Regions from separate parts of the Streptomyces sp. NPDC002144 genome, predicted to be linked through region 1. Evidence: riboswitches for the same ligand, from Rfam matches in the RefSeq annotation. Region 1 holds a riboswitch; each other region holds the start of a gene.
What was found. A riboswitch is a leader RNA that binds a small molecule or an ion and turns the genes downstream of it on or off. The one in region 1 is predicted to bind cyclic di-AMP.

Region 1 (8,941 bases):
GCACCGGCGGAGGCCGCGTCGCGTGCCGCGTCGGGGCCGTAGCGGGCGATGGCGTCCTCGTCGCCGGCCTGGGCGGCGTGGTGCACGATCCGGGCGGCGTCGGATCCGGGGCGGGCGACCAGGGCCGCGAGGACGGTGCGGTTGAGGTCGATACGGCGCGCTGTCGGCACGGAGTCGGCGACCGCGCGGCGGATCAGCTCGTGCCGGAACGCCACCCGTTCCGGCGTCACCGCGAGCAGCCCGCGCTGCTCGGCCTCGGCGAGTACGGTCACGCCATCGGCCAACAGGGCGTCCACCAGGGGCCGTTCGACAGCCGAGGGGACCACGGCGAGCTGCTCCAGCGCGTCCACGGTGGCGGCGTCCAGGCCCCGCATCCGGGCGAGCACGGCGTCCACGACCGTCGGCGGCACACCCCCGGTGCCACCCGCCGCGACGACCTCGGCGACGAAGAAGGGGTTGCCGGAGGTCACTTCGTACACCTGGGCGGCGTCCAGCTCGGCGGTCGCGCTGAGCGTGCGGACCGCGTCGAGGGACAGCCGGGCCAGGGGCAGCCGGTGCACCCGGGGCGCGCGGGAGACCTGCCCGAGGAGGTGGCGCAGGGGGTGGCCGCGGCCCAGCTCGTCGTCGCGGTAGGTGAGGACGAGCAGCGCGGGGAGCCGTTCCATGCGCCGGACCAGGAAGCGCAGGGCGTCCAGGGACGCCTCGTCGGCCCAGTGCACGTCCTCGACGACCAGTACGGCGGGATGCGGAGTCACGGCGAGCTCGGCGCGCAGGGCCTCGTAGACGCGGGGACGATCGCCGCCCTCGGTGACGGCGCGGGCCAGCTCGGCGCCGACGCTGCCGACGAGGTCACGGAACGGGCCCAGGGGCCGGCGGGTGGCGAGGTCGTCGCACTGTCCGACCAGGATCCGCGCCTCCTCGGGCAACCGCTCCGGAAGGGCTCTGACCAGGCTGGACTTGCCGATGCCGGCCTCACCGAAGACGAGCGCCACCGAGCCGGCACCGTCCGCCGCCTCACCTGCGGCCTCGGCCAGTCGCGTCAGCTCGGCCTCACGCTCGAGGATCCCCCGGTCCACCCGCTCGATTCTGCCACCGACCACCGATACCGGTACGGCTCTCGGGCGGGGGGCGGGCCCATGGGCGGGGATGGGCGGGAGCGGGCCGACGGTCCGGGGGCGGGCCGACGGTCCGAGGGCGGGCCGATGATCCGGAGGCGGGCTGGCGGTCCGGGCGCGGCAGGGCGGTCCGGGGGCGGCCCGACGATCCGGAGGCGGGCCCACGGTCCGGGGGCGGCCCGACGATCCGGAGGGAGGCCCACGGTCCGGGGGCGGCCCCACGGCCCAGGCACAGCCCCACGATCCAGGCACAGCCCCACGATCCAGGCACAGCCCCACGCCCCAGGCACAGCCCCACGCCCCAGGCACAGCCCCACGATCCAGGCGCGGCCCCACGATCCAGGCACAGCCCCACGATCCACGCACAGCCCCACGCCCCAGGCACAGCCCGACGATCCGGAGGCGGGCCCATGATCCGCGCGCGGGCCGACGGTCCGGGCGCGGGCCCGGGCCGTGGTGGCAAGGTGTCAGCATGTCCTGTGGGCGGCAGTGGCCCTGTCCCCGACGCGGACGCGAAGGCCGTCATTCCCACTGCGTGTCCTCGTCGCCACGGGCTCGTGCCGGCGACACGGTGGCCGCGGTCTCGGCGTCGCCGTGCGGTCCGCGCGGACGCGACGTGAGGAGAGCCCACACTCCGGCCGGGGGCTCACCTCCGGCTGAACCGGACAGGCGTGCGGGGCCATCCTGGAATCCTGGGAGTCGAAGCACGGAGCGAGGCGTGGCATGGCGTACGACGAAGCGTTGGCCGAGCGGATTCGGCGGTATCTGGGGGCCGATCCGGACATCACCGAGAAGCGGATGTTCGGGGGGCTCGCGTTTCTGCTGCGCGGGAACATGGCGGTGAGCGCGAGTGGCGCCGGGGGGCTGATGGTCCGTGTGGGGCCGGAGGCCACGGACGCGGCGCTGGCCCGACCGGGCGCGCGACTCCTCGACATGACGGGGCGGCCGATGCGTGGCTGGATCGTCGTCGACCCGTCCGCGCTCGCCGACGACGGGGTCTTGGGCGCATGGATCGACGAGGGGTACGCCTTCGCCGCGGGGTTGCCGCCGAAGTGAGACGTTCCTACGAGCGGCGGCCGGGCCTGCCTCGTCTGCCGGGCTTGGAGCCGCCCGCGCGGGGAGTGCGGCCCGGCTGCTTGGCGGGGGCCGGCTTGCGGTGGGCGGAGGACTTCTGCTGCTCCTCCCGCCTCGGCTTCTCCTCCCGGCCTGGCTTCTCCTCGGGCTGCTGCTTGCGGCCGCGCGAGCTGTTGACCGTGCGGCCGCGCACGATGCCGATGAAGTCCTCGACCAGTTCGGTGGTCGCTTCCTCGGGCCAGGACAGGGCGACACCGGACTGCGGGGCGTCGACGACCGGGCGGTAGGTGAGGTCCTTGCGGTGGTGCAGACGGGCGAGGGACTGGGGGACGACGAGGAGGCCGACGCCCGCAGCGACCAGTTCCACTGCGTCCTCGGTGGTGGCGGGGCGCTCGAAGGCGGGTTCACCGGGAGGGGCGTCCCAGCCGAAGACGTCGTCGAGGGGGTGGAAGAGCACCTCGTCGGCCAGATCGGCGAGCGTCACCTCGTCGGCCGCCGTGATCACGTGGTCCTTGGGGACCACGACCACCGTTGTCTCGGTGTACAGCGGGATCGCGCTGAAGAACCCACGGTCGACCGGCAGCCGTACCAGGCCCGCGTCCGCCTCGCCCGCACGCAGCACCTCGGGCGCCTCGGCGGCCGGTACGGCGATGAGGTGCAGCGGGATCCCGGGCAGCCGCTCGTTCCAGATCCGCACCCACTTGGCGGGCGTCGTCCCCGGGACGTACGCGAGCCGGAACGTGGGGGATGTCTCCGAGCCTGTCACCTGGCCAGGTTACCGGCCGTGGTCGAGGGCCCCGTACCCGGTCGATACCCTGGACCCCATGAAGTCGCACCAGACCACCCAGACGATGAAGCCCGCGACCGCGGCGAAGAAGCTGGGTGTGTACCTCGAGGCCACCCCCGCCGAGTTCCGTGAGGGTGTCGTCTCGCGCGCCCAGCTCGACCAGCTCCAGGCCGAGCCGCCCGAGTGGCTGCGCGAGCTGCGGGCCAAGGGGCCGCACCCCCGTCCGGTGGTCGCGGCGAAGCTGGGCGTCTCCATCGCGGGGCTGGCGCGCGGCGGGGTGACCGAGCCGCTGACCACCGAGGAGATCGAGGCGCTCAAGCAGGAGCAGCCGGAGTGGCTGGTGAAGGAGCGGGCCACCCAGGCGGAGGTCCGCAAGGAGGCGGCGCGGATCAAGAAGCGCGACGCCGAGCGGGCGGCCCAGGAGGACGGTCCGCGGTCCTGAGGCACCCGCCGTCGCGACGGTCGGTCACGCTCCCGATCCGCTGTGTGCACGAAACCGGAATCTGACGGCCCGTCACGACGAAGGTCACAAAAGCGTATCGGACATTCTGCCCTTCAACCTTCACACCAGCCGCACAAGTTGGCTAGCGTGGGTCCAGGCCACTCGAGTTCCTCCGGCGAACCCCGTCGGGACGCGTGGCCTCCGCCGAGTCCGGTGTCGAACCGGAGCCGGGGACCCAACCGAATCATGGGGTGAATCGGCCCAACTGCCCGCACGGGCAAGGGTCGTAGGGCATGCCTTCCGGATACGACCGCCCGAACCCGACAGCTAACTCGGTAGGCGGAGTACGGAAGGAGTACGGCTCCCATGGCGCCGGATCGACCATCGCGCACGGGCGGCTCCGGCCTCCCCGGGATGCGCAACTCCACTCTCGCCGCGGCGGCCCTCACCTCGGTGGCCATGCTCTCGCAGAGCGCCGACGCCGTGCCCCTCGCCGGGGAGGACGCCCCCAGCCGGGAGGCCGTCCGGGACCGGGTGAGCAGCCTCTACGACCGGGCCGAGTCCGACACCGGCCAGTGGAACTTCACCCGCCCGACGGTGACCGGCTCGCGAGGACGCGGCGCACCGGCGGGCGGCGGCAGGCGCTCGGACCCCGATCTGGACAACGTGACCCGGCAGTGGTTCGACGCGGCGCGCGCCTCGCTGGGGCCGACGATCCCGGCGATCCTGCCGGCCGACCGCATGCCCGCCCAGCGCACCTCCTCCCCCCGCCCGGCCCCGTCGCGGCCCGCGCGCTCCCCGGAGGCACGGACCGGCTTCGAACTGGAGGCACCCGGCCGGCCCGTGGCCGAGCTGCCGGCGGGCGGAACGCGCCGCCCGGTCGCCGAGCTGACCGCGGGTGGCGGCACGGCCGCGCTGCCCGCCGTACCGGCGCAGCGGCAGGAGTCCGCCATGGCGGCGGGCGCGACGGGCGGCGAGCCGCGGCAGGCCTCGCTGCGTACGTCCAAGGAGCAGAGCCAGCGCAAGATCGCCGCGGCGAGTGAGCTGCTGTACCGGTACACGGCCCGGCAGACGTCCATACCGCAGTCGGCGGTCATGTCACCGACGCCCATGGCGGAGCAGACGGCGGTCATGCCCTCGCTGGCCATGACACCGCAGTCGACCATCATGTCGCCGACGGCCACGGGGCCACAGGCGACCATCATGTCCCCGGCGGCCACGGCATCCCAGTCGGCCGTCATGCCCTCGATGACCATGGCAGCGCCGCAGCCGGCTCTGGCGCCGGTGCCGGCGCCCTGGTCGGACCAGGCGAGCCGTGCGACCGAGGAGGCCTGGCGGCTGCAGCAGCCGTCCGTGCTCGACACGGGCGTGCCGGCGAGCGAACCGTGGGGCCCGCAGCAGCCGGCCGTCCCCGACATGGGTCCGTCCATCACCGACACTGGGGCGCAGCAGCAGTTGACCGCCCTGGACACCGGCACGCAGTGGAGCTTCCAGCAGCCCACCGTCGAGGCGGCCCCGCAGCAGCAGTCCGTCATGGACACGGGTGCGTGGAACCTGCCCGCCGCGGTCGACTCGAGCCTGCCCGTGTCGGACCAGTGGCGCCGGCTCCAGGAACCGTCGGTCCTCGACACCGGGGTGCCCGAGGCGCCCGCCGAGCCGGCGGTCGGCACCAAGGCGGACCGGGCCGTGTCCTTCGCCCGGGCGCAGATCGGCAGGCCCTGCCTGTGGGGCGCGGTCGGACCGGAGTCGTACGACAACGCCGGGCTCACCCAGGCCGCCTGGCGGGCCGCCGGGGTCGCGCTGCCGCGGTCCACGCACGAGCAGGCGAGCACCGGCACGGTGGTCCCGCTCGCCGAGAGCCGTCCCGGTGACCTGATCTTCTTCAACGACAACTTCAGCCACGTCGGCCTCTACACCGGCAACGGTCTGATGATCCACGCCCCCGGACCGGGCGCGGTGATCCGCGAGGAGTCGGTCCACTACGCCGGCGAGGCCGCGATCCGCATAGCGGTGCGCCCCGCCTAGCAGCACACGCTTCACCGAGGAGGCCGTCCACGAACCGTGGGCGGCCTCTTCGGCCGCTGACGCTGCCTCGCCGGTGAAGGATGGCTGCATGAGTGATCAGTACGAGGGGCGACTGGCCGGGAAGACCGTCGTCGTCACCGGGGCCGCGGGCGGCCAGGGCGCCGCCGAGGTGGAGGCGCTGACCCGGGCCGGCGCCCGGGTGGTGGCCACGGACGTGCGACCGCAGGGTGACGTGCGGCGGCTGGACGTCAGCAGGGAGAGCGACTGGGCCGCGCTGGCCGCGGAGTTGAAGGAGTCGTACGGCGAGATCCACGGTCTGGTGAACAACGCGGGCGTCATCCGGCGCGAACGGCTCGGTGAGGTACGGCCGGAGGACTTCGCACAGGTCCAGGCCGTCAACACCACCGGACCGCTGCTCGGGATCCAGCACCTCGCGCCGCTGATGCCACCGGGTTCCTCGATCGTCAACGTCGGTTCGTCCGCCGCGCTCACCGGCTACTACCCGGTGGCGTACACCGCCAGCAAGTGGGCGTTGCGGGGGCTGTCGAAGATCGCGGCGACCGAGCTGGGGCCGAAGGGCATCCGGGTCAACACCGTGCATCCCGGGTACATCGAGACGCCGATGACCGCCGCCGCCACCCCGGCGTTCCGTGCGGCGACCATCGGGGAGACACCGCTGGGCCGCAGCGGCACGGTGGACGACATCGCGCCGCTGGTGGTGTTCCTGCTCTCCGACGAGTCGTCCTTCATCACCGGGGCCGAGATCCCGGTGGACGGCGGGCTGACCGCGCACGGCGGCGTCAGGTCCATCTCGGACGCGATGCGGGCGGCGAATCCGCCGGGAGGAGCGGGAGGAGTCTGAACTCCTCGGACCTCCGCGGGCCGCCGGTCCCCCGCTCCGGCGGCCCACACGGGCTCCGGGCCTCGGAGAGCACCGGCGGTCCCCCACCGAACCGCCGGGTCTCCCCGCCGCGGCCGCTGGTGCGCCGTTGTGCTGGAGTACATCCGTGAACGTCCTTGTTGCTCCGTTGCAGTCTGAGGCAGGCTGGACGTCGCCGGTATGGGTACAACTGCGTACGCGGCGCACGATCGGAGTGGGAACGTGGCACAGGTGTTGGTCGGGGCGCAGGAACGCATGCTGTCGGTGGCGGTCGCGGCACTGCACGAACGGGAGCCCGATCGGCTGTGGCCGATGCTCGCGGACGCCCTGCCCGGCCTGTGCGGCGGTGAGAGTCTGATCTACAAGCTGGACGACTGGAACGAGTCCGGGGGCACGGTCGGCATGCCGTCCGCCGTCGCCGCCGAGTTCGCGGTGCTCCGGGACGAGGCCGTGGGCCTGCTGCGGGAGGGCTACCCGTTCGCGTCCCTGTACTCCTCCGGGCCGGACCGCACCCCGCTGACCGCGCGCCGGGCGGTGGGGCGGGCCTGGTCGTCGAGCCCCACCGCCGAGCTGATCGGCGACCTCATGGCCGCCGACCACGTCCTGGCGATCCCGCTGCCCGGAACCACGACCCCGATCACCGGATGCATGGTCTACCGCTCCGGTACGGACTTCACCGACGACCATCTCCGGCTGGCGGCCCAGCTCCAGCCGCTGCTGGCCGCCGTGGAACAGCAGCGGCAACTCCTGGAACGCCACCGGCGTTCGACCGACCCCTCGGCCGCCCCGGACTGCGGGTTGACGCCCCGTGAGACGGCGGTCCTGGTGCTGCTGGCGGACGCGCTGACCGCGGCCGCGATCGGCCGGCGGCTCGGCATATCGGATCGCACGGTGCACAAGCATGTCGAGAAGATCTACCGCAAACTGGGCACACGCGACCGCATCAGTACGGTGCTGCGGGCCCAGCGGCTCGGCCTGGTCCCCACGCCCGCCGTGCCACGGGACACCAACGCCTGGAGCCAGTCATGAAGCCGAACCGCTCCATCCCCTCCGCGACGGTCATCCCCGTCCTGATCTATCCCGACGTGCGGGCCGCCGTCGCCTGGCTCGGCGAGGCCTTCGGGTTCACCGAGCGGGTGCGCATCGGCGAGGACCACCGCTCCCAACTCGCCTTCGGCGACGGGGCGGTGATCATCGGTGACGTCCGGCACGACCGCCGTCCCCCGCGCCCCGGCGAGGTCACGCACTCGGTGACGGTCCGCGTGGAGGACGCCCGGGCGCACTGCGAGCAGGCCCGCGCGCACGGCGCCCGGATCCTCATGGAGCCGACCGACTTCGAGTACGGCGAGCGCCAGTACACCGCCGAGGACGTGGCCGGCCACCACTGGACGTTCTCCCAGACGCTGGCGGACGTGGCCCCGGAGGAGTGGGGCGGCACGTCCGTGTCCTGAGCGGTGCGCTCAGCCCGCGGGGTCGGGCTGGGGACGGCGTGTCCGCATCGCCTCGTCCTTGAGCGCCCACGCGTCCGCCACCGGGCCCAGGTGTCCGAGCTTGTCGGGGTTGACGACCCCGCGGATCGTCTGGATCCGTCCGCCCAGGATGTCCAGCGCCAAGGTGCTCACGACCCTGCCGTCCCGGTCGCGGAAGAGCGCGCCCGGCTGGCCGTTCACCCGGTGCGGCTCGGCCACGACCCCCGTGGCGAGGCACATCGAGACGAACGAGGAGATCACCCGGGCCACGTTGTCCGGGCCGCGGACGGCGTTGGCCAGCGCGGGCGCCTTGCCGCCGCCGTCACCGACCAGCTGGACGTCGGCGGCGAGCAGGTCCCGCAGTCCGTCGACGTCGCCCTCCCGGAAGGCGCCGAAGAACCGCTCGGCGAGTTCCTCGCGCTCCTTGCGGTCGGCCTCGAAGCGCGGCCGGCCCGCGTCCATGTGCCGGCGCGCCCGCACCGCGAGCTGCCGGCACGCCGCCTCGGACCGGTCGACGGCCGAGGCGATCTCCGGGAAGCCGAAGCCGAACACCTCCCGCAGCACGAACACGGCGCGCTCCAGCGGGGAGAGCCGTTCGAGCAGCAGCAGTGCCGCCATCGACAGTGAGTCGGACAGCTCCGCCGAGCGCTCCGGGTCCTCGTAGGGGTCGGTGAGCAGCGGCTCGGGGAACCAGGGGCCGACGTACTCCTCGCGCCGTACCCGGGCCGAGCGCAGGACGTCGACGGAGATCCGGGTGACCACGGCCGAGAGATACGCCTTGGTCGATCTGGGCAGGGTCGAGGTGCGCTCCCAGCGCAGCCAGGTCTCCTGGACGGCGTCCTCCGCCTCGCTGACGCTGCCGAGGATGCGGTAGGCGATCGCGAAGAGCAGCGGCCGCAGCTCCTCGAACTCCTCGGTGCGACTCACGCCAGCTCCTCCTTGAATCCCTGGCGCCACGACGGGTGGCGCGGCTCCCAGCCCAGTTCACGTCTGGCCTTGGCGTTGGAGAAGCCGCGGCCCTCCAGCATCATGATCACCGGCAGGTCTCCCGCCAGCAGGCGCGCCAGCCATTTCGGCACCCGCATCGGCGGCTTGGCGCCCGCGACCGCCGCCAGGTGGGGCAGCCATTCCGCGGCCGGGGCCGGTTCG
Region 2 (3,262 bases), on a different contig from region 1:
CGCTCCCGCACCCCACGGCCGGGCGGCGCTCGAAGCGGCCTCGCACGCCTGCCGGGCGCTCGGTCGACGGGCGCGCAGGGACCGTCACGCGCCCGCATGCCAACGCCGGGTGGCGCTCGAAGCGGCCTCACACGCCTGCCGCGCGCTCGGTCGACGGGCGCTCAGAGAGCGTCGCGCGCCGCTCATCCCACCGCCGTGCGGCGCGAGCAGCGGCCTCACACGCCTGCCGCGCGCTCGGTCGACGGGCGCTCGGGGACCGTCGCGCGCCGCGCATCCCACCGTCGGGTGGCGTGCCAAGGGCCGCGTGTGCCCGGCGGTTCCGACCGGGGCGCGCGAGGACGTTCGTGCGTCGCGGTCATCGCCTCACGCGGGGCGTACCACGCTGTGGATGATTGATTCGCCGGCGTAGTAGATGGACTCCTCGCGGACGTACGCGCCCGGCTTGGGGGCGTGGATCATCATGCCGTTGCCGATGTAGACGCCGACGTGGCTGATGTCGTCGTAGAAGAAGATCAGGTCGCCGGGCCGGGCGTCGGCGAGGGAGACGGTGGTGCCCGCGTTCACCTGGTCGTAGGTGGTGCGCGGGAGGTCCACGCCCGCGGCCTTCCACGCGGCCTGGGTGAGGCCGGAGCAGTCGTAGGAGCCGGGACCGGTGGCGCCCCAGACATACGGCTTGCCGATCTGCGCGCGGGCGAACGCGAGCGCCTTCGCGGCCTTGGCGGCGTACGAGGAGTCCGTGGTGTCCGTGGAGCCGGTGTCCGAGGAGGAGGTGCCGTCCTGGGACGTCGTCCCCTCCTGGGCCTTCCGCGCCGCCGCCTGCTGCTGGGCCAGCTCCGCGGCCTTGCGCGCGGCCTCCTCCCGCTGCTTCTTCTCGATCGCCGCGAGCCGCGCCTTCTCCTCGGCCGTCAGCTTCGACAGCAGCTCGCGCGCGTCGGAGAGCTTCTTCTGCACCGTGGCCTTGGCGGTCTGTAGATCGTTCTGCGACGTGCTGAGCGTCTCGAGGCTCCGGGAGGCCTCCTCACGCTTCTTCATCGTCGCGGACTGCTCGGTGAAGTAGTCGTCGACCTCGCTCTTCTGGCGGGCGGTCAGCCGGCCCATCAGCTGCGTCTGGTCGAAGTAGTCCTGCGGGGAGTCGGCGAGCAGGAAGGTCGCCGTGTCGGGCGCGGCGGCACCCGTCCGGTACTGGGCGGCGGCGAAGGAACCGAGCCTCTCGCGCTCCTCGTTGAGCTTCTGGGCGCGCTTGGCGACGTCGTTGAGCAGGGAGTCGACCCGTCTGCGCTGCTTGGTGGTCTTCTCCTTGGCCGCGTTGTACTTCTCGGTGGCCGACTCCGCCTGGCGGTACAGGTCGTCGACCTTCTTCTCGACTTCCTCGAGGCTGGGGCCGCCGTCGGCCGAGGGGGCGGCGTTGGCCGACTGGGAGAGCAGGGCCACGGAGGTGAGGGCGGCCGTGGCGAGAGCGGGGGTGCGTATGCCTGCTACGCGCGTAACGGCGGGACGTGTCTTGCGGTGCGACGCCAAGACCGGCGACTCCTTCCATCGTCCGCCTACCGGGTTAGCTGTCGGGTTCGGGCGGGTGGTTCGGAAGGGTTGCCCTACGGCCCGGGCCCCGGAAGGGGGGCCGGCCGATTCACCCCAAGGTCCTCGTGGGTCCCCGGCTCCGGCTGCGCGGCGGCGCCCCGGACTCGGCGGAGGCCGCACGGCCCGGCGAGGTTCGCCGGTGGGGGTCGTACGGCCTGCCCGAACGGTAGCCAACTGGTGTGGTCCGTGTGAAGGTTGATGTTCGATTTGTCCGATACATTTCCGTGACCTTCGACCGGCCCCACCCACCCGGCCACGTGCGGTGATGGCGCGCCACGCAGCGTGTACGGGGCATCGGGATCCGGCGATGTTCTCAGGGCGGCCGCGGGCTGTCAGTGGGGCGCCCTAGACTCGGAGAGCGATGAGCAGCCTCTTTGACGACAGCTTCCTGGCGGACCTCCAGGCCCCTCGCGGGCACGCGGAGGAACCCCCGCCGCCGCCCGAGGACGATCACGTACCGGAGCCCGTTCCGGACGACCTGTTCGGCGGGAAGTTCGACGTGCCGCCGGACCGGGACGCCTACTACCGCGACGGCGCCCCCCGCCCGGCGATCGACCCGGCGGCGCTGCTGGACGGGCTGAACGAGAACCAGCGCGCGGCCGTCGTGCACCATGGCGCCCCCCTGCTCATCGTGGCCGGCGCCGGCTCCGGCAAGACCCGTGTCCTCACCCACCGCATCGCCCACCTCCTGGCCGAGCGGAACGTGCACCCGGGCCAGGTCCTGGCGATCACCTTCACCAACAAGGCCGCCGGTGAGATGAAGGAGCGCGTCGAGCAGCTCGTCGGCCCGCGCGCGAACGCGATGTGGGTGATGACCTTCCACAGCGCGTGCGTGCGCATCCTGCGCAGGGAGAGCAAGAAGCTCGGCTTCACCTCCTCCTTCTCGATCTACGACGCCGCCGACTCCAAGCGCCTGATGGCCCTGGTCTGCCGCGACCTGGACCTCGACCCCAAGCGCTACCCGCCGAAGTCCTTCAGCGCCAAGATCTCCAACCTGAAGAACGAGCTGATCGACGAGGAGGACTTCGCCGCCCAGGCCACCGACGGCTTCGAGAAGACCCTCGCCCAGGCCTACGCCCTCTACCAGTCACGGCTGCGCGAGGCGAACGCCCTCGACTTCGACGACCTGATCATGACGACGGTCAACCTGCTCCGCGCCTTCCCGGACGTCGCCGAGCACTACCGCCGCCGTTTCCGGCACGTCCTGGTCGACGAGTACCAGGACACCAACCACGCCCAGTACGCGCTCGTGCGCGAGCTGGTGGGGACGAGCGAGCACCCCGTCGACGTCCCGCCGAACGAGTACGACGTCCCGCCCGCCGAGCTGTGCGTGGTGGGTGACGCGGACCAGTCGATCTACGCCTTCCGCGGGGCGACGATCCGCAACATCCTCCAGTTCGAGGAGGACTACCCGGACGCGACGACGATCCTCTTGGAGCAGAACTACCGCTCCACCCAGACGATCCTGTCCGCGGCCAACGCGGTCATCGAGCGCAACGAGTCCCGCCGCCCCAAGAACCTGTGGACCAACGCCGGCGCGGGCGCGCGCATCACGGGCTATGTCGCCGACACCGAGCACGACGAGGCCCAGTTCGTCGCCGACGAGATAGACCGTCTCACCGACGCGGGTGACGCGAAGGCCGGGGACGTCGCCGTCTTCTACCGGACGAACGCACAGTCCCGT
Region 3 (3,262 bases), on a different contig from region 1:
CCGAAGACGTTGCCACCGAGGGAGAGCGGGAAGACCTCGAGGTCGGAGGAGCCGAGTTTGCGCAGAGAAGTCATGTGTATGGTCAACGCCCGCCCCGGAGACTCCTCTTCCGGAACGGCCGCAAACTTCCCGTAAACAATCGGAGGCGGCCGTTCCGGGGCGGTGCCGCTGTCAGGGGTTGAGGCCCCTGCTGCGCAGCCAGGTCATCGGGTCGATGCCGGTGGCCTGCCCGTTCGGGTGGACCTCGAGGTGCAGGTGCGGGCCGGTCACGTTGCCCGTGGCGCCGATCCGGCCGATGACGTCACCGGTGGCGACCTTCTGGCCGACGCTGACGCTGATCGAGGACTGGTGGCAGAACCACAGCTCGGTGCCGTCGTCGAGGGTGAGGATCGTGCGGTAGCCGTACGACCCCGCCCAGCCGGCCTCCGTGATGGTGCCGGAGTGGATGGCCTTGATGAGCGTGCCCGTCGGCGCGGCGAAGTCGAGGCCCGTGTGGTAACCGGAGGACCACATGGAGCCGGCCTGACCGAAGGTGCCGGTGATGGTGTAGGAGACGACCGGCAGCTTGTACTGCTTGGCGAGTTCGGCGAGCTTGGCGTCCTCGGCCGCCTTCTTGGCCGCCGCCTCCGCCTTCTCCTTGGCGGCCTGCGCCTTGGCCGCCGCGTCCTTCTCCGCCTTGGCGGCCGCCTCGTCGATCTGCTTGGCGAGGGCCGCCTCGGTGGCCGACTGGGCCTTGCTGTCGAGCTGGACCTGCTGCGACTCGGCCTGCGCCATGATGCGGTCGCGCAGCGCCTCACCGGCGTCCCGGGCACCCTGCTCGGTGTCCTTGGTGCTCACCCCGACGGCGCTGAGCGCGGTCGCGGAGCCCTTGGGGGCATCGGAGCCGGCGTCGAACACATGGGCGACGGAGGTCAGGTCGGGCAGGGAGATGGACACCGGCGGCTTGCCGGTGTTGGCGCTGGCCATGCCGCCCGCGCCGACGGCGGCTATGACACCGACGCCGAGAACCGTGGAGCTGCGGGCGAGTCCCCCGCCGCGCTGCCTGGAGACACGGTGCCGGCCGCGCACCGGGCGGATGGACTCCTCGGTGGGGTTCCACTCCTCCCACTGGCCCTCGTCGTCACTGGGGCCGAAGCCGAAGGGCCGGGTGCCCGGCACGAACGGGGCTGCCGGGGCAGGCGGGTTGGACGCCACGTGGGCGTGCTCCTTTCCTTCCTTCTCGCCTACCGGGTTAGCTGACGGGTTCGGAGCAGGAAGGTCTCCTACGCGCGTAAACCTGCCGTGGGTCCACGGCGGTCTCCGCGCGATTCACCCCAGGGTGGTGGTTCCCCGGTTCCCTTGCGGGATTCGGCGCGTGCGCACGGAGCCGCCTCTTGTGACGGCTGGGACGACCGCGCTGCGTTATCGAACGTTAATAGACTCGGGGTGGGGTTTCCAAGCAGTTCGGCTTGATCATTAAACGTTTTTGGCGCGGACGATCGGGCCATGACCGGTGAAAATCGGGCGAGTTGACCTTGTCTCAGGCTCTGCACAGGGAGTGACGGCCAGGGAAGCGGGAAACACCGAGGGCCGGAATCCAGTCACTGGATTCCGGCCCTCGGCCTTCAGTAGCGGGGACAGGATTTGAACCTGCGACCTCTGGGTTATGAGCCCAGCGAGCTACCGAGCTGCTCCACCCCGCGTCGTTGTGTAACCAGCATACGCCATCCGCGGGACGCTCAGCACCAGGGTTTCCGTCCGCCCCCGCTCCACCTGCGTTTTCAGCCCGGCAGATGGGCGTTCGGCGCCTTGGCCCGCTCCTCGTACTCGGGCAGGACGACCACCTCGACGCCCCGCGACGCCAGCAGACCGCTGCCGTCGGCGGCCTCCACGAACGTGTCCGGCTCCCGCCACGCGGTCACCACCCGCCGTACCCCCGCCTCCAGGATCAGCCGGGCGCACGGCTTGGGACGGGACGCGCGGTGGGCGCAGGGCTCCAGGCTGCTGTAGACCGTCGCGGTCGCGAGCCTCGGATCGGCCGGGTCGAGTTTCGCCAGGGCCGCCTCCTCCGCGTGGACCACGGGGTCGCCGGCCTCGCGGGAGTGGCCGCGGGCCAGCTCCGTGCCGTCGTCGGCGACGACCACGGCGCCGACGCTGAACGCGGTCCGCGAGGGCGGGCACTGGGCCGCCAGGTCGCAGGCGAGGCGGAGCCAGTGGTGGTCGGCGGCGGAGGCCAGCGGGCCGGTGCCGGGGGCGGTGGGCTCGTAGCGCATGAGGACCACGTCCTCGATCCGCCGGCTCTCCACCAGCCTGAGCCGTCCGCCCTGGTAGCCGCCCGGGCCGAAGAGGCGGGGCGCGTCGGGGTCGCCCACGAACAGGGGGGCGAGCACCAGCTGGAGCTCGTCCGCGAGCCCCTGCTGGAGCAGCTGGGTGTGGATGCGGCCGCCGCCCTCGACCATGAGCCGCCGCACACCCCGGACCTCGTGCAGATGCTCCAGCAGCCGACGCCAGTCGAGGTCGGGCCCGAGCGGGACGATGTCGGCGGCGATCCCGAGCGCGCGGGCCCGTTCGCCCCCCTTGTCGGTCGTGTAGACGACCTTGTCGCCGCCCGTGTGCCAGAACCTCGCCGCCGGATCCAGCTCGCCCGAGCCGCTGACGGTGACCTTGAGCGGGTACTCGGGCCGGCCCGAGGCGACACGGGCGGCGCGGCGCTCGGGCGAGTTGACCAGCAGCCGCGGGTTGTCGGCGCGGATCGTGCCGGCGCCGACCAGGATGGCGTCGACGGAGGCCCGTACCTCGTCGACGCGGTCGAAGTCGGCCGGGGACGACAGCAGCAGGCGCTCGGGTCCGGTGTCGTCGAGGCAGCCGTCGAGGGAGACGGCGGCGGACAGCAGGACGTACGGGTGGGGCATCGACGCGCTCCCCGGCTCGTGGTGGACGGCACGCTCGGCGCAAGGCGCTGAACGGCCACTCTTGGTTCAAGTTTGAAACAAACCTACACTGGTGGCATGACGACTCGCTGGCTCACCCCGAAGGAGCAGCGCGCCTGGCGCGCGTACATCGCGGCGACGTTCCTCGTCGAGGACGCGATCGACCGGCAGCTCCAGCAGGACGCCGGCATGCCCCACCTGTACTACTCCATCCTGGCCAACCTCTCCGAGACCCCGGAGCGGCGGCTGCGCATGACCGACCTCGCGGAGCGGACGAAGATCACCCGCAGCCGGCTGACCTACGCCGTGGGCCGGCTGGAGAAGGACGGGCTGATCCGGCGCGAGAACTGCCG

Region 2: linked by a shared signal. The riboswitch ahead of ACWCQ1_RS43680 (NlpC/P60 family protein) and the one ahead of ACWCQ1_RS24665 (NlpC/P60 family protein) in region 1 are both predicted to bind cyclic di-AMP.
Region 3: linked by a shared signal. The riboswitch ahead of ACWCQ1_RS38740 (M23 family metallopeptidase) and the one ahead of ACWCQ1_RS24665 (NlpC/P60 family protein) in region 1 are both predicted to bind cyclic di-AMP.

What each region holds. Positions count from the first base shown of each region.
Region 1 is NZ_JBSFDB010000016.1:156,779-165,719, reverse strand. It holds gene ACWCQ1_RS24685 (ATP-binding protein) at 1-1,076, opposite strand, end outside; gene ACWCQ1_RS24680 (TfoX/Sxy family protein) at 1,839-2,171, shown strand; gene ACWCQ1_RS24675 (LysR family substrate-binding domain-containing protein) at 2,179-2,955, opposite strand; gene ACWCQ1_RS24670 (DUF5997 family protein) at 3,014-3,418, shown strand; cyclic di-AMP (ydaO/yuaA leader) riboswitch at 3,611-3,776, shown strand; gene ACWCQ1_RS24665 (NlpC/P60 family protein) at 3,785-5,443, shown strand; gene ACWCQ1_RS24660 (SDR family NAD(P)-dependent oxidoreductase) at 5,532-6,305, shown strand; gene ACWCQ1_RS24655 (LuxR C-terminal-related transcriptional regulator) at 6,546-7,352, shown strand; gene ACWCQ1_RS24650 (VOC family protein) at 7,349-7,774, shown strand; gene ACWCQ1_RS24645 (RNA polymerase sigma-70 factor) at 7,784-8,719, opposite strand; gene ACWCQ1_RS24640 (NAD-dependent epimerase/dehydratase family protein) at 8,716-8,941, opposite strand, start outside.
Region 2 is NZ_JBSFDB010000054.1:43,175-46,436, forward strand. It holds gene ACWCQ1_RS43680 (NlpC/P60 family protein) at 364-1,518, opposite strand; cyclic di-AMP (ydaO/yuaA leader) riboswitch at 1,527-1,698, opposite strand; gene pcrA (DNA helicase PcrA) at 1,940-3,262, shown strand, end outside.
Region 3 is NZ_JBSFDB010000037.1:23,046-26,307, forward strand. It holds gene ACWCQ1_RS38735 (aldo/keto reductase) at 1-74, opposite strand, end outside; gene ACWCQ1_RS38740 (M23 family metallopeptidase) at 172-1,194, opposite strand; cyclic di-AMP (ydaO/yuaA leader) riboswitch at 1,207-1,363, opposite strand; tRNA gene ACWCQ1_RS38745 (tRNA-Met) at 1,609-1,682, opposite strand; gene ACWCQ1_RS38750 (dihydrofolate reductase family protein) at 1,761-2,891, opposite strand; gene ACWCQ1_RS38755 (MarR family winged helix-turn-helix transcriptional regulator) at 2,988-3,262, shown strand, end outside.